Regions from separate parts of the Streptomyces sp. NPDC017246 genome, predicted to be linked through region 2. Evidence: riboswitches for the same ligand, from Rfam matches in the RefSeq annotation. Region 2 holds a riboswitch; each other region holds the start of a gene.

What was found. A riboswitch is a leader RNA that binds a small molecule or an ion and turns the genes downstream of it on or off. The one in region 2 is predicted to bind cobalamin.
Region 1: linked by a shared signal. The riboswitch ahead of metE (5-methyltetrahydropteroyltriglutamate--homocysteine S-methyltransferase) and the one ahead of ACH4MY_RS15620 (cobalamin biosynthesis protein) in region 2 are both predicted to bind cobalamin.
Region 3: linked by a shared signal. The riboswitch ahead of ACH4MY_RS00570 (prenyltransferase/squalene oxidase repeat-containing protein) and the one ahead of ACH4MY_RS15620 (cobalamin biosynthesis protein) in region 2 are both predicted to bind cobalamin.

The regions. Positions count from the first base shown of each region.
Region 1 is NZ_JBIRMW010000001.1:941,753-947,659, reverse strand. Features, by position in the region: gene ACH4MY_RS04310 (TerD family protein) at 1-208, shown strand, start outside; gene metE (5-methyltetrahydropteroyltriglutamate--homocysteine S-methyltransferase) at 99-2,417, opposite strand; cobalamin riboswitch at 2,581-2,807, opposite strand; gene ACH4MY_RS04300 (TetR/AcrR family transcriptional regulator) at 2,999-3,577, shown strand; gene ACH4MY_RS04295 (diacylglycerol/lipid kinase family protein) at 3,801-5,198, shown strand; gene ACH4MY_RS04290 (NAD(P)/FAD-dependent oxidoreductase) at 5,313-5,907, shown strand, end outside.
Region 2 is NZ_JBIRMW010000006.1:62,482-68,388, reverse strand. Features, by position in the region: gene ACH4MY_RS15625 (cobyric acid synthase) at 1-494, opposite strand, end outside; gene ACH4MY_RS15620 (cobalamin biosynthesis protein) at 491-1,474, opposite strand; cobalamin riboswitch at 1,509-1,641, opposite strand; gene ACH4MY_RS15615 (hypothetical protein) at 1,777-1,998, opposite strand; gene ACH4MY_RS15610 (anion permease) at 2,011-3,279, opposite strand; gene ACH4MY_RS15605 (alpha/beta hydrolase) at 3,719-4,849, shown strand; gene ACH4MY_RS15600 (hypothetical protein) at 4,950-5,907, shown strand, end outside.
Region 3 is NZ_JBIRMW010000001.1:115,420-121,326, reverse strand. Features, by position in the region: gene ACH4MY_RS00585 (ABC transporter ATP-binding protein) at 1-690, opposite strand, end outside; gene ACH4MY_RS00580 (energy-coupling factor transporter transmembrane component T) at 687-1,790, opposite strand; gene ACH4MY_RS00575 (SCO2322 family protein) at 1,932-2,606, opposite strand; gene ACH4MY_RS00570 (prenyltransferase/squalene oxidase repeat-containing protein) at 2,603-3,853, opposite strand; cobalamin riboswitch at 3,929-4,064, opposite strand; gene ACH4MY_RS00565 (MBL fold metallo-hydrolase) at 4,235-5,284, opposite strand; gene ACH4MY_RS00560 (aldehyde dehydrogenase) at 5,444-5,907, shown strand, end outside.

The DNA of each region.
Region 1 (5,907 bases), on a different contig from region 2:
CGGGACCTTCGGCCGGCGGGCAGCGTCGGGTTCTGGACCCGCCGCCGCTAGCCGACTCCGGGCCCGGGGGCGCGTACCCCCGGGCCCGGCGGTCGGGGTCAGGACCGGGGCAGCTCGTCACGGACCGTGCGGGCGGCCGCGACCAGGTTCTCCAGGGACGCGCGGGTCTCCGGCCAGCCCCGGGTCTTCAGACCGCAGTCGGGGTTGACCCACAGGCGCTCGGTGGGGATCGCCTCAAGTCCCCTGCGCAGCAGGGAGGCCGCCTCCTCGACGCCGGGGACGCGCGGGGAGTGGATGTCCCAGACACCGGGGCCGGCCTCGCGCGGGTAGCCGTGGGCGGCGAGTTCGCGGGCGACCTGCATGTGGGAGCGGGCCGCCTCCAGGCTGATGACGTCGGCGTCGAGGTCGTCGATGGCCTGCACGACGTCCCCGAACTCGGCGTAGCACATGTGGGTGTGGATCTGGGTCTCCGGCCGCACCCCGCCGGTGGAGAGACGGAAGGACTCCGTCGCCCAGCCGAGGTACTCGGGGCGGTCGGCGGCCCGCAGCGGAAGCGTCTCGCGCAGGGCCGGTTCGTCGACCTGGATGACGGAGGTGCCGGCGGCCTCCAGGTCCTCGACCTCGTCGCGCAGGGCGAGCGCGACCTGGCGGGCGGTTTCGCCGAGGGGCTGGTCGTCGCGGACGAAGGACCAGGCGAGCATGGTGACGGGGCCGGTGAGCATGCCCTTGACCGGCTTCGCGGTCTGCGCCTGCGCGTACGTCGTCCAGCGCACGGTCATCGGCTCCGGACGCGAGATGTCCCCGGCCAGGATCGGCGGCCGGACGTAGCGGGTGCCGTACGACTGGACCCAGCCGTGCCGGGTGGCCAGATAGCCGGTGAGCTGCTCGGCGAAGTACTGCACCATGTCGTTGCGTTCGGGCTCGCCGTGCACGAGGACGTCGATCCCCGTCTTCTCCTGGTAGGCGATCACCTCCTGGATCTCGGCCCTGATCCGCTGCTCGTAGCCGCCGGAGTCGATCCGGCCGGACCGCAGGTCGGCGCGGGCGGTCCGCAGTTCGGCGGTCTGCGGGAAGGAGCCGATGGTGGTGGTCGGCAGCAGGGGCAGACCGAGGCGGGTGCGCTGGGCGGCGGCCCGTTCGGCGTACGGCAGGGAGCGGCGGGTGTCCGCCCCGGTGACGGCGGCGGCCCGGGCCCGTACCACCGGGTCACGGGTGATCGGTGAGGCGGTGCGGGAGGCGAGGGCGGCCCGGTTGACGGACAGCTCGCCGGAGATGACCCCGGTACCGCCCCGCAGGCCCTTGGCGAGGGTGACGACCTCGGTGGTCTTCTGACGCGCGAAGGAGAGCCAGCGCAGGATCCGCGGGTCGATGTCGCGTTCGGCGGCGGTGTCGAGGGGGACGTGGAGGAGGGAGCAGGAGGCCGACACGTCGACCCGGTCGGTGAGCCCGAGGAGGGTGCCGAGGGTGGCGAGGGACTTCTCCAGGTCGTTGATCCAGATGTTGCGGCCGTCGACGACGCCGGCGACCAGACGCTTGCCCGGCAGGCCGCCGACGGCGGCGAGTCCGTCGAGATTGGCCGCGGCCCGGCCGGTGAAGTCGAGGGCGAGCCCGTCGACCGGTGCCTTGGCCAGGACGGGCAGGGCGTCGCCGAGCCGGTCGAAGTAGGAGGCGACGAGCAGCTTCGGGCGGTCGGTGAGCGCGCCGAGATCGCGATAGGTGCGGGCGGCGGCGTCGAGTTCGGCCGGGGTCCGGTCCTGGACCAGGGCGGGTTCGTCGAGCTGGACCCATGCGGCCCCCGCGGCACGGAGGTCGGCGAGGACCTCCGCGTACACCGGGAGCAGCCGGTCGAGCAGCGTCAGGGGATCGAAATCGGCGGCGACTCCGGGCGCCGGCTTGGACAACAGCAGGTAGGTGACGGGGCCGACGAGGACGGGCCGGGCCGCGAGGCCGAGCGCGAGGGCTTCCCGCAGCTCGTCGACCCGCTGGGAGGAATCGGCGGCGAACACCGTGTCCGGCCCCAACTCCGCCACCAGATAGTGGTAGTTGGTGTCGAACCACTTCGTCATCTCCAGCGGCGCCACGTCCTGAGTGCCGCGCGCCATCGCGAAGTAGCCGTCGAGCGGATCCGCGGCGACGGCCTCCCGGTGGCGCTCGGGGATCGCGCCGACCATGACGGTGGTGTCGAGGACGTGGTCGTAGAGCGAGAAGTCGCCGGTGGGCACTTCACGGATGCCGGCCTCGGCGAGCCGCCGCCAGTTCGCGGCGCGCAGTTCGGCGGCCGTGGAGCGCAGGGCGCCTGCGGTGACGCGGCCCTTCCAGTAGCCCTCGATCGCCTTCTTCAGCTCCCGGTCACCGCCCTGGCGGGGGTGGCCGTACACGGTGGCCCGTGCGGCCGGGGCCGTGGACTTCGTGGTCACGGAGATCTCCTTCGCGAGATGAATCCCTGAGATCCCGGAGACGGGACGAGAGCGCGAAGGGGCGACGACCGGACGGCCGACCGGGCGCGCTACGGCGCGGTCGTCCGACTGGTGTGTACGCCGACCCGCCCTCGAGGTCACCGGGATGTCCGCGCGCGGAATCGTCCGCGTGCGGGCAACGGGCAGGTCTTCGGACTCGCGGGCACGCCCTCCGGATTCCACCGGCGGACACCTAGTGGCCGTCGCTTCCCGGACCCTTCCCGGATCCAGTGCGTATGACGGCGGTCGTTCCCGCTCACCGCTGCGGGGCAGTCCCGGATTCCCACCGGGTTCCCTCTTACGACGCATCCCGCCTGGCGGACGGGGCGAACCAGCTGCACGCCCAGGCTACGGCAGCGGTCACGGCCGCCGCTGGGAAGATCGACTTGTCGCCGGCCGCCGCCCGCCGTTTCCACGAGTCCGCTGTCGACCTTCGTCGCGGAGGAAGGCCGGGTATGTCACTGATACGATTTCGAATCGTGTTCGAGAAAACACCGGCAACCCGGACTCCCGCTCGCCCGGCCGTGGTGCAGCGCCGGGGCGTGGAGCGCAGACGGGCCATCCTCGACACCGCGGAGGTCCTGCTCGTCGAGCAGGGCTACGAGGCCGCCACGCTCAAGGCGATCGGAGAGCGGGCCGGGATCCCCGTCGCCTCCGTCTACCACTACTTCTCCGACCGGCACCAGGTCGACGCCGAGCTGCTGCAAGGCCATATGAACGAGGTCGACGCCCTCGTCGGCGCCGAGCTGGAGGCCTCGGGACCGCAGACGCTGAGTGACACGGCCGACGCCGTCATCAACCCGCTGCTCGGCTACTTCCGTCGCCACCCCGGCTGCGTCGAGCTGTGGTTCAAGGGGCGCGGCGAGCCGCTCGTCGAGCTGGTCCGCGCGTTCGACGAAGCGCAGGCCGAGCGCCTCCGGCACCTCCTCGTGGAACGCGGCCTCGTCCCCGCCGACGTACCGCCGCTGGTCCTGGAGCTCGCCTTCGAGATCGGCAACCGGCTCTTCGACGTCGCGTTCCGGCGCTCGCCGGACGGTGACGACGCCACGATCGACGAGGCCCGCCGCGTCGTGACCGCGTATCTGGAGACCTACGCCTCGGACGCGCGGCGCCGGGGCTGACGGCGGTCACCGCCCGGCGGGGCGGCGACGGCCGGGGCGGCGTTGTGCGGGGCGGTCCGGGCCGCGGGGCGGCCCGGGTTCCCGAGGGGAGAAGAGGAAGCGGCGCTCACCCGCTCGGCCCGCCAGGGATGCCCGCCGGTCCGTGAATGGGAAGGCTGGTGGCACGGAGCGGGCGCTGACCGGGCGCCGACCGGGCGCGTGCGGGGTGAGAGGCGGACACGGGATGGGGCAGGACGGCAGGGGTGGGACGCGGTTGACGGAAACCGGCCCGCCGCCGGCCGCGCGGCTGCTGGCGCGCCTGGCCGTGCTGGCGGTGGTCGGTTCCGTCGTCGTGCTCGTGCTCGCGGTCGGCGAGGGCGGACTGGAGGTCGTCGGAGCCGGGCTGCTCGGCCTCGTCGTCTGTGCCGCGGGTGTCTGGTGGTTCGTGGCGCACCGCGGTGCGGTCCGGCTGCTGGGGGCGCTCCTCGCGGTCGCCGCTCCGGTCGGCGTCGTGGTGCTCTTCGCACACGACGGTCTGTGGCTGACGGCGCTGGTGCTGGTCCTGTGCTGGGGTGCCGCGCTGGCCCTGGCCCGTGCGGCGCTGCGCAAGGCCCGTCCCCGGCGGGTCAGTCGCGGCGTCGCCGCGCCCCGGCCCCGACGGCCGTACCTCATCATGAATCCGAAGTCGGGGGGCGGGAAGGTCGGCCGTTTCGGGCTGGTCGAGCGGGCGGAGGCACTCGGCGCCCGGGTGACCGTGCTCGATCCCGCGGCCCCGGCCGACGTGGCCGAACTGGCCCGCGAGGCGGTGGCCGAAGGAGCGGACCTGCTCGGCGTCGCCGGCGGCGACGGCACCCAGGCCCTGGTCGCGGCGGTCGCCGCCGAACACGACCTGCCGTTCCTCGTCGTCCCGGCCGGCACCCGGAACCACTTCGCCATGGACCTCGGCCTGGACCGGTCCGATCCGGCCCGCTGCCTGGACGCGTTGACGGACGGCGAGGAGCTTCGGATCGACCTCGGTGACGTCGCGGGCCGGCCCTTCGTCAACACGGTGTCCTTCGGCGTCTACGCCGATGTCGTCCAGCGCCCCGAGTACCGCGACGACAAGGCGGGGACGGCCCTGACCCTCATGCCGGACCTGCTGGTCGGCGAAGGGGTGCGACGGCTCGACGCGCGGATCGACGGCACGCCGCTCTCGTCCCAGCAGGCACTGCTGATCAGCAACAACCCGTACGTCTCACCCGACGTGGTGAGCAGTGGCGGCCGCCGGCCCAGTCTCGACGACGGCGAGCTGGGCGTGCTGGGCATCCGGGTGGAGGGCGCGGCCGAGGCGGCGGACCTCGCGGTGCGCGGCTCGCAGTCCACCGGCCTGACCGTCACCACCGCACGACGGGTCGAGGTGACCTCCTCGGCCGGGGAGGACTCGGAGGAGATCCCCGTGGCGGTGGACGGTGAGGCGCTGCGCATGTCCCCACCGGTCGTGTGCACCCTGCGTCCGGGCGCGCTGCGGGTCCTGGTGCCACGGGACCGCCCGGGTGTCGTCGACCCCACCCCGCCGGTGAACTGGCGACGGCTCTTCGACCTGGCCTTCGGCCGTACGGGACGGCCCCGGGAAGAGCGGACCACCGCAGGGCGGAGCAGCTGACGCGCTCCCGAACCGCGCCACCCCTTGGACTTCGTCATTACCGGTCAGTAGTGTCGCGCGCACCGCACCACTCCTCCCGCGTACGGCACCACGACCCGAAGAGGCGATCAGCGCATGACGGAACCTGAGAGCGCGGTTCACGACTACGACGTCGTCATCGGCGGAGCCAGCGTCGCCGGCAGTGCCGCGGCGATCCTGCTGGCGCGACGCGGTGCCCGTGTCGCCCTGCTGGAACGGCGCTCGGACCTCGGGGCGTACAAGGTGCTGTGCACCCACTCCCTCACGGCCAACGCCTACCCGGTGCTGGACGAACTCGGCCTCGTCCCCGCCCTGGAGAAGGCGGGGGCCGTTCGCAACGACGCCCGGTGGTACACCCGTTGGGGATGGATCGAGCCGCGGGCCGCGGCGGAGGGCCCCGAGCTCCCGCACGCGTACAACATCCGGCGCAGCGTCCTCGATCCGCTCATCAGGTCCCGGGCGGCCGGGACCCCCGGTGTCGACCTGCTCCTCGGCCACCAGGTGACCGGACTGATCCGGGAGGCCGGGCGCACCGTCGGGGTGCGCGTGTCGACCTCGGAGGGCGAGCGGGAGATCCGGGCCCGCCTGGTCGTCGGCGCCGACGGCAAGGACTCGGCCGTGGCGAAGTTCGCCGGGGTGCCTGCCCGGCAGTACGAGAACACGCGGTTCGGCTACCTCGCCCACTTCCGCG
Region 2 (5,907 bases):
ACCACGACCACGGGCAGCCGGGCGGCCCGTGCGATGCCCATGTTCACGATGTCGGTGCGCCGCAGGTTGATCTCGGCCGGGCTGCCCGCGCCCTCGCAGATCACGGCGTCGTAGGTGCTCCGCAGCTCCTCCAGGCACGCCATCACCGGCTCGAAGAGCTCCTTCTGCCGGCCCCCGTGGTACCCGCGGGCGCTCAGTTCGCCGACCGGCTTGCCCATCAGGACGACCTGGCTGGAGCGGTCGCTGCCGGGCTTGAGCAGCACCGGGTTCATGAGCGCGGTCGGCTCGACGCGGGCGGCCTGCGCCTGCATGGCCTGGGCCCGCCCGATCTCGGCGCCCTCGCGGGTCACGAAGGAGTTGAGGGACATGTTCTGTCCCTTGAACGGCGCCACCTTGATGCCCTTGCGGACCAGCCAGCGGCAGATGCCGGCCGTCACGACGCTCTTGCCGGCGTCGGACGTGGTGCCGGCGACCAGCAGCCCCCCACCCCTCATGCGTTCCTCCGCTTCCGGGCCCCCAGGGCGCCGATGATCATGCGGCCGCCCACACAGGCGGCCAGAGTGAGTCCGGTGATCCGCCGCGACAGCCGTACCGCCCGGTCGATGTCGGCGACCTCGACGGGCCGCCCCGCCCCGTTCAGCACCGGCCGGTGTTCGACCCGCCCGCCGTACGAGAGGGTGCCCCCGAGCCGTACGCCGAGCGCGCCCGCGAAGGAGGCCTCGACCGGGCCCGCGTTGGGGCTGGGGTGCTGCGCCGCGTCCGCCCGCCAGGCCCGTACGGCTCCGCGCGGGTTCCCGCCGGCGACGGTCGCGAGGGCGGCCGTCAGCCGGGCCCCGGGCCAGCCGGCCACGTCGTCGAGCCGGGCCGAGGCCCAGCCGAAGCGGCGGTGGCGGGGCGACTTGTGGCCGACCATCGCGTCGAGGGTGTTGACGGCCCGGAAGGCGACGAGGCCGGGCACGCCGGCGACGGCGCCCCAGAAGAGGGCGCCGACCACGGCGTCCGAGGTGTTCTCGGCGACCGATTCGACGACCGCGCGGGCCATCGCCGGTCCGTCCAGGGACTGCGGATCGCGGCCGCACAGATGCGGCAGCCGCTCCCGGGCCACGTCCAGGTCCCCGGCGGCGAGCGCCCCGCCGATGGCGCGGGCCTCCCGGCCCAGGGTCGTACCGCCGACGACGGCCCAGACGGAGGCGGCGGTCAGGGCGACGGCGGCGGCCGGCCGGTTCCGTACGGCCCGTGCGGCGAGCACGCCCAGGGCCGCGGTGGAGCCGGCGCAGACGGCGGTGTGCAGGGCGCCCCAGCCGCGGTGGTCGTGGTGGAGGCGCTCCTCGACGGCGGCGGCGGCCCGGCCGAACACGGCGACGGGGTGGCCGCGGCGGGGGTCGCCGACGAGCTGGTCGACGGCGAGGCCGAGGGCCGCGCCGTAGGCGAAGACACCGGTGGCTCTGGATACGCTGCGGCCGCGGCCGGGCATGGCGCTATGTCCTCACTCAGGGTCCGCGCCCTGGATCGACGTGACCGGCGGCGAGAGTTCCTGACTCCCGGACCCTTCGGATCCGGTCACAGTGGCGGGACCGCGCCGGATTCGCACCGGACTTCCTCTACTGCCGCCGTAATGGCCTCGGCAGTCCACCACGGCCCGAGAACACCCGTCAACTCACCCTTGACCTGCGTCGGGTCACTGTGCGAAGCACCACAAACACGGCGCGGGACATGCGACGGCCGGGCGGCCCGCACCCGAAGGTGCGGACCGCCCGGCCGGGATCCCGAGGACCGTCAGGCGACGATCAGGTAGATGCCGTACGCGACCGCCGCGAGGCAGAGGCCGAAGCAGGCGTAGGCGCCGGTGCGGGCCATCGCGGCGGAGCCTCCCTGGGCGGCGGCCTGCTCCTGCTTGGAGAGGCCGATGATGCCGAGGGTGAAGAGGCCCACGAGCGCGAGGGTCGCCACGAGGCTGACTCCGAAGACGGAGCCGAGAGCTGCCCAGTCGATCTTCATGTGGTTCGTTCCTTACACCGCTGCGGCGGGAGCCGGGGGAGCGGCCGGGTCGGTGGGAACCGGCGCGGGGATGGTGGTCTTGAGGTCCTCGTCCGCGACGGCGGCGACGGAACCGGCGGCCGGCGGCGGGGTGACGGCCGCGATGGCGGTGGTCACGACACCCGCAGGCTCGGCGTCGAGGTCGTCGTCGGTGACGTTGTTGTGGTCGACCGGCTTGCGGCGGGACAGCGACCAGATGACGCCCGAGCCGCCGACCAGGAGGACCGCGACGGCGGCGATGCCCCAGGGGCCCTGCTTGGTGAGGAACTCGGCACCGGCGCCGACCAGACCCGCGGCGGGCAGGGTCAGACCCCAGGCGACGAACATCCGGGTCGCGGTCGACCAGCGGACGACACCGCCCTTGCGGCCGAGACCGGCGCCCATCACGGCACCCGAGCAGGACTGGGTGGTGGAGAGGGAGAAGCCGAGGTGCGAGGAGGCCAGGATGACCGTCGCGGCGCTGGTCTGGGCGGCGAAGCCCTGCTGCGGCCGGAGGTCGGTGAGGCCCTTGCCCATGGTGCGGATGATGCGCCAGCCACCGAGGTAGGTGCCGAGGGCGATCGCGACACCGGCGGAGACGATGACCCACAGGGGCGGGTTGGAGCCGGGGGCGAGGACGCCGCCGGTGACCAGTGCCAGGGTGATGATGCCCATCGTCTTCTGGGCGTCGTTGGTGCCGTGGGCGAGGGAGACGAGACCGGCGGAGGCGATCTGGCCGACCCGGTAGCCCTTGGCGGTGTGCTTCTCGTCGGTCTTGGCGCCGATCCTGTACGTCAGCTTGGTGGCCAGCATCGCGGCGAGGCCGGCGACCAGCGGCGCGGCGACGGCGGGGATGAGGACCTTGGTGACGATGGTGGAGCCGTTCACGGCCGACCAGCCGGCCGACATGACCGCGGCGCCGATGAGGCCGCCGAAGAGGGCGTGCGAGGAGCTGGACGGCAGTCCGAGCAGCCAGGTCAGCAGATTCCAGAGGATGGCGCCGACCAGCGCGGCGAAGATCACCTCTGTACGAATGCCCTCTTCGTTGATGATCCCGCCGGAGATCGTCTTGGCGACCTCCACGGACAGAAACGCGCCGACGAGGTTCAGCACGGCGGACATGGCCACCGCCGTCTTCGGCTTGAGCGCACCGGTCGAGATGGTCGTGGCCATCGCGTTGGCGGTGTCGTGGAAACCGTTCGTGAAATCGAACACGAGAGCTGTCACGACCACAATGGCGAGCAGCAGCGTGATGTGTTCCATTTACCCAGGCAATCGTTTGACGTCAGTGGCAAGCCGAACGTAAGCAACCTGGGTGAACGGAAGGTGAACTGGGCCGGGCGGCGTGGTGTCCCTATCCGGTGTCAAGTGATTCCGCTTAGCGTCCCGGAGGGCCGGGTGTCCACGATGCGGTCACCCCGCAACCCCGGGTAATACGGGCCATCACAGGGCACGTGCGACCTGCCCCGGTTCCTCCGCCGTCACCCGGTTCCGCTCCCTGGAACGAACCATCCGACCGGGGGACCCCGCCGAGGAGACCCATGTCACTCCCCAGGGGGTCCCCGAGGTACCCGCCGACGCCCCCGGCCGGCCCCCGTCCGACTCCCGGTCACCCCCCTCGCCGGCCCCCGTCCGACTCCCGGTCCCCCCCGGCCGGGTCCGTCCGGTGGCAGGTCGCCCCCACCCTGCCGAGACTGGGAGCGTGCGCCCGGCTACAGCGACGGCAGCGGCCGTCACCACTCTGCTCGGTGTCGGCGCGGCCGTGATCGCGGCCGGCCGGTACGCCAGCGACGTCGCCCTCAGGGCGCCGTCCGGACGTCCCCTGCCCGGGGATCCCAAACTCACCGTGCACGCGACGGCCCCCGAGCGGATCACCCTCACCCGCAGCCTCGCCTCGCTGCGCCCCGGTACGTACGGGATCGAGGGCCACGGCCTGCACGCCGTCGTCGGCCCCGTCCTCGACCGGGTCCCGCACACCGCCGACACCGCCGTCCGGCGGCTGGAACGGGTCGAGCTCGGAGTGCTCGGCCCCGGCGCCCGCGTCCGCTTCACCCCCGGGCTGCACGTCGGCACCCCGATCAGCGCCCTCGGGCTCGCCCACGAGGACGTCGAGATCCCCGGCGAGCTCGGCCCCCTGCCGGCCTGGCTGGTGGCCGCCCCCCGCACCACCTGGGTGATCGCCCTGCACGGCCTCGGCACCACCCGCGAGCACCCGCTGAACGTCGTCCCCTTCTTCAACCTCCGCAAGATCCCCGTCCTCGTCCCCGCCTACCGCGGCGACGAGGGGGCACCCGCCTCCCCGGACGGCCTGATCCACCTCGGCGACTCGGAGTGGCGCGACGTCGACGCCGCCATCCGCTACGCCGTCCGCAGGGGCGCGACCAAGGTCGTCCTGCACGGCTGGGGGACCGGGGCCTCGATGGCCCTGCGCGCCGCGGCCGAATCGGGCGTACGCGACCGGATCAGCGGCCTCGTCCTCGACTCCCCGGTCCTGGACTGGGAGGCCACCCTCCGCAACCTCGCCGCGGCCCGTCACGTCCCCGGCCCGCTGCTCCCGCTCGCCGTCCGCGCGGCCCAGGGCAGGATCGGGGCCCACGGCGGCGACCTGCTCCAGGACGTCTCCGAGCCGGGCGCCCTGCGCGTCCCCGTCCTGCTCTTCCACGGCCCCGACGACACGGTCTCCCCCTGGGAGAAGTCCGTCGAACTCGCCTCCCGCCGCCCCGATCTGGTCACCCTCCAGACCGTGCGGCACGCCCCGCACGCGGCGATGTGGAACGCCGACCCGGTCCGCTACGAGGAGGCTCTCCGCCGCTTCCTCACCCCCCTCCTCTGAGACCTCACGCCCTCCTCTCTCCCGCCCGTCCCCCCGCCCGTTCCGACGGGGCGGCCGATTCCGATTGGGCTTTCGGGCCGTCAGCGGGAAGACTGCCCCCGTGACGTCTCGAAAGCCCGATGAACCATTGGCGCGCAACTCCAGACTCCGACTCGTCCGCCCGCGGGCCCTGGCCACCGCCCGACGGGCCGTGACGACCCGGCGCACCCGGCCGGCGCCGCGGCCGCCCGAGGGCACTCCGCCCCGCGCGGAACTCGCCCGCCAGGCCCGGCACGTCCTCGCCGACGCCGTACGGATCGCCCGCTGGGCCGCCGTCGAGCGCGGCGCCGGAGCGGCCCTCCGCAGCGGCCCCGGACCCGTCACCGCCCAGGAACGGGCCGCCGCCGCACTCGACCTGACCCCCGGCCAGATCAGCGCCGGCTGGGACCGAGCCCGGCTCGCCGGACTCGTGGAGCTCCACGGCGACACCGCCCGCCCCGGCTGGCGGCTGCACGCCTGGGACCGCGACGACTCCGCCGTGCTGCGCGGCTGGGTCGCCCTCTTCGACGCCTGGTCCCTGGTGCACCCGGCCCCCGAGGGGGTCGCGCCGAGCGCCGTCGCCGAGGTCGTCGAGGCCGTCCCGCAGGTGCTCTCGCTGCTTCAGCTCTCCCAGGGCCCGGTGCTCGTCCCCGCCCTCCTCGACCTGCTCGGCCAGCGCGTCGAGGAGCTGCGGGAGGAGCGCTGCGAGGTCCCGGTCGCCGGACCGGCCCCCGAGGCCGCGGGCGTCCCCGGCCCGGACCACGGCACCGACGGGCTCCCGGCCCTCCTCGACTGGGCCCTCGAAGGCCTGGCGGCCGTCGGCGCGCTCACCCTGGACCCCGGCGCGGAGGGGCGTCACGCCACCCTGACCCCGCTCGGCAACTGGGCGGTCTGGGTCAAGCTGGAGCAGATCTGCGTCGCCGCGCAGAGCCCCGCCGGGAACATCGAGCAGTCCGCCGAGGACATGCTCCGCGGCTGCGCCCGGCTGACCCCCGGCCCGGCCCGCGCCGAGTACCGCGCCTGGCTCGCGGCCCGCACCC
Region 3 (5,907 bases), on a different contig from region 2:
CATGATCTCGGCGGGGGAGCCCATCACACCCTCCGGCAGCAGCAGCACCTGGTCCGCGTACTGCACCACCCGCTCCAGGCGGTGCTCCGCGAGCAGCACCGTCGTCCCCAGGTCGTGGACCAGCCGCTGGAGGACCGCGAGGACGTCCTCCGCCGCCGACGGGTCCAGCGCCGAGGTCGGCTCGTCGAGGACGAGGACCTTCGGGTGCGGGGTCAGGACGGAGCCGATCGCGACACGCTGGCGCTGGCCGCCGGAGAGCGTGGCGATCGGGCGGTCGCGGAGTTCGGCGAGGCCCAGGAGGTCGAGGGTCTCCTCGACGCGGCGCCGCATGACGCCCGGCGCGAGGCCCAGGGACTCCATCCCGTACGCCAGCTCGTCCTCGACCGTGTCGGTGACGAAGTGCGCGGACGGGTCCTGACCGACGGTGCCGACCAGGTCCGCGAGCTCGCGCGGCGGATGCGTGCGGGTGTCGCGGCCGTCGACCGTGACCCGGCCGTTCAGGGTGCCGCCGGTGAAGTGGGGGACGAGGCCGGAGACCGCGCCGAGGAGGGTCGACTTGCCGACGCCCGAGGGGCCGACGAGCAGCACCAGCTCGCCCTCGGGGACGGTGAGGTGCACATCGCGCAGGGTGGGCTGGTGCTGCTCGTCGGCCCCCTCGTAGGTCACCGAGACGTTCTCGAAGCGGATCACGCGTTCTCCTTGGGAACGGGGGCCACGAACGCGGGCACCAGGCCCACCAGGATCGACAGGGCCGGCCAGAGCGGGAGCTGCGGCGCCTCCAGGGGGACGACCCCGGGGTGCAGAGCCTCCGGCGCGTACGTGTTCGCCCAGATCATCAGGACCGCGACCGTCACTCCGGAGCCCGCGACCAGCCAGGCCCGGACCCCCCAGCGGTCCGGCCGGTACCGGGTGCGGACGGTCCGCCGCCCGCCGAGCCGCAGCCCGGCCATGGCGGCGAGGAGCCCGGCGCCCAGCAGCGGCAGCCCGTACCCCGCGCCCTCCGCCGCGAGCAGCCCGTACGAACCGGCGCAGATCCCGAGCAGACCGCCCAGGGTCAGCAGATTCGTGGTGCGTCGGACGGCGGCGGGGACCTGTGCCGTCCGCCCGTACCCGCGCGCGTCCATCGAGGCCGCGACCGCGATCGACCGTTCGAGGGCGCCCTCCAGGACGGGCAGGCCGATCTGGAGCACCGCCCGCACCCCGCCGGTGGGGCGGCCGCGCAGGCGTCGGGCGGTCCGCAGCCGGACCACGTCCGCGACCATGTTCGGCGCGAAGGTCATGGCGACGACGACGGCGACCCCGGCCTCGTACAGCGCGCCCGGCAGCGACTTGAGCAGCCGCGCCGGGTTGGCCAGGGCGTTCGCCGCGCCGACGCAGATCAGCAGGGTCGCCAGCTTGAGACCGTCGTACACCGCGAACACCAGTTGTTCGGCCGTCACCCGCCCACCGATCCGTACCCCCTGCGCCCAGTCGGGCAGCGGCACCTCGGGCAGGGTGAACAGCTCGTGCGTGCCGGGGATCGGGGAGCCGAGCAGCAGCGAGAAGACGACCCGCAGGAAGACGACGAACAGGCCGAGCTTCACGAAGGCGCCGTACGAACGGGCCCAGGGCGCGTCCGTACGGCGGGCCGCCACGACGTAACCGGCCACTCCGACGAGCAGACCGAGCAGGAGCGGGTTGGTGGTGCGGGAGGCGGCGACGGCCAGGCCGAGCGCCCACAGCCACCAGGCACCGGCGTGCAGGGCATTGGCCCGGCTCGCCTCCGGGGCGCGGAGAACGGCGGGCGGCATCAGCGGCGTCCTGCGGGACTCGTCGTACGGGAGGTACGGGAGGTACGGGCTGCATGGGCCGCGCGGGAGACGCGGGCCATAGAAGAGGTACCGGACGCACGGGAGCCGCGGGCCGTACAAGAGGTGCGGGTCATACGGGGCTCATCCGCGACGGCGGGCCTTCCAGACCGCCGCCCCGCCCAGGGCCAGGACGGCCGCCCCGCCGACGAGCACGCCCAGCGACGGGCCCCCGCCGTGCTCGCCGGCCGAGGCCGGCGCGGTGGGCGCCGCCGACGCCGGGGCGTTCTCCGCGACCTGCTCGCCGCAGCCCCGCGCCGGGTAGCCGGCGATCCCGCACAGCATGGCGGCGCTGTCGTACCGCAGCGGCTTCGCCACCGTGGCGAGCGCCTCCGCGCTCGTCGCGTCCTCGCGGACCTGCGCGCAGCCGGCCTTGACCGGCTTCTCCGGCGGGGTGTCGCCGGGCGGCGCGTCCGCGGGGCCGCCGAAGTCGACGACGACCGCGACCCGCTTGGTGCCGTCCTTCTTCTCCACGCCTCCGCAGATCCTCGCGAAGTCGGGGGCGGCGGAGGGCAGCGAGGTGTCGTCCGTGCCGTTGCTGATCGCGAAGCGGAAGCCGATCGCGTCGCCGTCGGCGGGGCGGGCGGTCGCCGGCCCCTGGGTGGCGTACGCCCAGGGCTTTCCGCCGTCGCTCTCCCAGAACGACCAGTAGCGGTAGCCCGCGGCCTGCGCGGGAGCGGCCGCGACGGCGGTCAGGGTGAGCAGCGCCCCGGCCGCGGCGCCCGCGAGCCGGGCGCCGTTCCTCGCCGCCGCGGTCACTTCTTGCGGCCGCTCACGAGGAAGCCGATGCCGACGCCGACCACCATGCCGATCCCGATGATCCACCACACGTCGAAGCCCGACTCGTCGTCGTCACTCGTCGAGGAGGCCGAGGTGTCCGGGGTCTTGGGCGCGGGACCGGTGGCGTTGAGCTGCTCCACCAGGTCCGCCGTGCCGAACTCGCGGGGGTCGGTGTCCGTCGCGCGGGCGGCCAGGATCAGCTGTGCGTACGCCGCCGGTCCGCTCTCCTTCGCCCAGGCGGCGGAGTTCTTCTCCAGCCACTCCAGGGCGGGCTTCGCCTCCTTCGCGGCACCGGACGCGGCGAGCGCGACGACGGCGTCGGCGGTGTTGCCGATGTCGGGCTGCTCGGTCGTGTCGGTGGCACCCGGCATCGGGGGCAGGGTCAGGTGGCCGGTCTTCGCGAGGGCCTTCGCCAGGTACGAGGCGCCGTTGAGCGCGGCCCGCTCGACCGTCGGCTTCGACAGGTCGGTGCAGGCCGGCGGTTGCTCGGGGGAGGCCTTGGTGGCGACGATGCTCTTGCCGAGCCCGGCGAGGGTGGCGGCGGCGGTGGCGTCGGCGTTCGCGAGCAGCTTGCCGGTCTTGTCCGGCTGGTACGCGAAGGAGCCCGCGCCGGCCTTGTCGGAGCAGGGCAGTGCGAAGGTGAGGAGCGCGTCGTAGGGCGTACGGCCCTCGGCGGAGGTGAACGAGCCGGGCTTCACGCTCGTCGCGGCGAGCGCGCCGACGACGACCGAGGTGGAGTTGGCGTCGCTGGCGCCGCCGGAGCTGTAGCCCCAGCCGCCGTCCTTGTTCTGTACGTTCCGCAGCCAGCCGGCGCCCGCCTTGACGGCCTTGTCGATCTGCTCGGGGTCGGTGGCCTGGCGGCGGACCGAGCCGAGCGCCTGCACGGCGAGGGCGGTGGCGTTGGTGTCCCGCATGGTCTTCGCGTCGCAGGGCTTCGTGGCGTCGGCGCGGTACGAGCTGAACGAGCCGTCCTCGCACTGCTGGCCGAGCAGCCAGTCCACGGACTGGTCGGCGGGCTGGTAGCCGGTGGCACGCTGGGCGAGGAAGGCGAGCGACTGACGCCAGACACCGTCGTACGTCGGGTCCTTCGTGCCGTACAGACCGGGCGGGATCGTGACGGCCGACGGCGACGGGGAGGGCGCGGCGGTGGCCGCTCCGGCTGCTCCGGTGCCGAGCAGGACGGTGGCGGCGGCGAGCGCGGCTGCGCCGCGGCGGACGGTGTTCATGGGGCCCTCTCCTGCGGCCGGGCACCGGCACGCCTCAGGGCACCAGGCTCGGCTCCGTATTCCTCGACGGTGCCGGCGGTCACGTCCCGGACGGGCAGTCCGACTCGCCGTTCCCCCGAGGGGAGACGGCTCACGGTTGCGGGGTCAGTGCCGGATTCGCACCGGCTTTCCCCGTACGGGCATGATGACGACCGGCTCAGTCTACCGGCCCGTAGGCCCTCCGCCCGGTGGGTGCGAGGCGCCTCACACCGGGACCGGAGACCGCCCCGCGCGGGCGTCCGGAGACCTCCTCGCGTGCGCGTGAGGAGTGACGTCGTGGCGGCGGGGTCTCCCCGGTGGACCTGATCGCGCAGGTCGTCCGTCCGGTGCGGGGCCGAGGCCTCAGACGGCGACGAACTCCACCGGGTCCGTGCCGGGAACCGCCTCCGCGCGGCCCAGCTTCACCAGGCGGCGGACATGGGCCTCGGCCTCGCTGACGGCGATGTTCCGGGAACCGAAGGGGATCTGTTCCCAGGGGCGGTTCCACTCCATCCGCTCGGCGAGCTGCCACGGGGTGAGCGGGACGGCGAGGAGCCCGAGGAGCCCGGTGAGCCGTTCCTCGTGGTGGTCGAGGAGTTCACGGACCCGCCCGGCGGCGTCGGGGAAGGCGTGCTGGTGGGCGGGGAGGACCTCGGCGACGCCGAGGCGGCCGATGCGTTCGAGGGAGTCGAGGTAGTCGCCGAGGGGATCGGCCCCGGTGGCGTCGTCGGGGTCCTCGTACAGCCCGATGTGCGGGGAGATCCCGGGCAGCAGGTGGTCGCCGGAGAAGAGCCGGCCGTGGCCGGGCAGCCGGGAGGGGTGCTCCTCCTCCAGATGGAGGCAGACGTGGCCGGGGGTGTGGCCGGGGGTCCAGATCGCCCGGAGCCGCCGACCGGAGAGGTCGAGGAGTTCGCCGGGGACGATCTCCCGGTCGGGGAGGGCGGAGCGCAGACCGGGGAGGGTACGCATCCGGCCCGAGGAGCGCGCGGCCCGCAGCGGGGCGAGATGCTCCTCGGGGGCGCCGGCGGTGGCGAGCTTGCGGGCGAGGTAGTCGAGCCAGGTGCCGGGGTCGGCCTCGCGGGTGCGGCGGACGACGGCGGTGTCGGCGGCGTGCATGGCGATCCAGGCCCCGGACTCCTCACGGACCCGGCCGGACAGCCCGTGGTGGTCGGGATGGTGATGGGTGATGACGACCCCGTGGACCTCGCGCACGGAGAGCCCCAGCGCGTCGAGCCCACCGACGAGTTCGCTCCAGGAGGCGGGGTCGTCCCACCCGGTGTCGACGAGGACCGGGCCGCGGCCGGTGTCGAGGACGTGGACCAGGGTGTGGCCGAGTGGATTGTCGGGGATGGGCACCCGGAGCGACCAGACGCCTCCGCCGTGCTCGGTCACCTGGGGCAGGGGTCCTTGCATGGATCCTCATCTCTCCACGGCGGTACGGAAGCCCTCCACGACATCGCGGAGGCCCTCCGCGGCGGTACGGAGTGTGCTCGACCGTTGCCCATCATAACTAGAACTGGTATCAGTTCTGAGGCATCGTCAGGAAATCATCTCCTCGTGAAGGCGGCGGTCATGACCGAGCTTGTGGAGCACGCGAAGCTGTTCATCGGTGGAGAGTTGACCGATCCGCTCGGCGAGGAGGTCATCGAGGTCGTCTCCCCGCACACCGAGGAGGTCATCGGTCGTGTCCCGCACGCCTCCGCCGCCGATGTCGACCGGGCCGTGGCCGCCGCCCGGCGGGCCTTCGACGAGGGGCCCTGGCCGCGGATGTCCGTGGAGGAGCGGATCGCCGTCGTCAGCCGTATCAAGGACGCGATCGCCGTCCGCCACGAGGAGATCGCCCGCTCCATCAGCGCGCAGAACGGCTCCCCGTACTCCTGGTCCGTCCTCGCGCAGGCGCTCGGCGCGATGATGGTCTGGGACGCGGCGATCACCGTCGCCCGTGACTTCACCTACGAGGAGCGGCGCGGCGGCGTGCTCGGGCCGCTGCTCGTCCGGCGTGAGCCGGTGGGTGTGGTCGCGGCCGTCATCCCGTG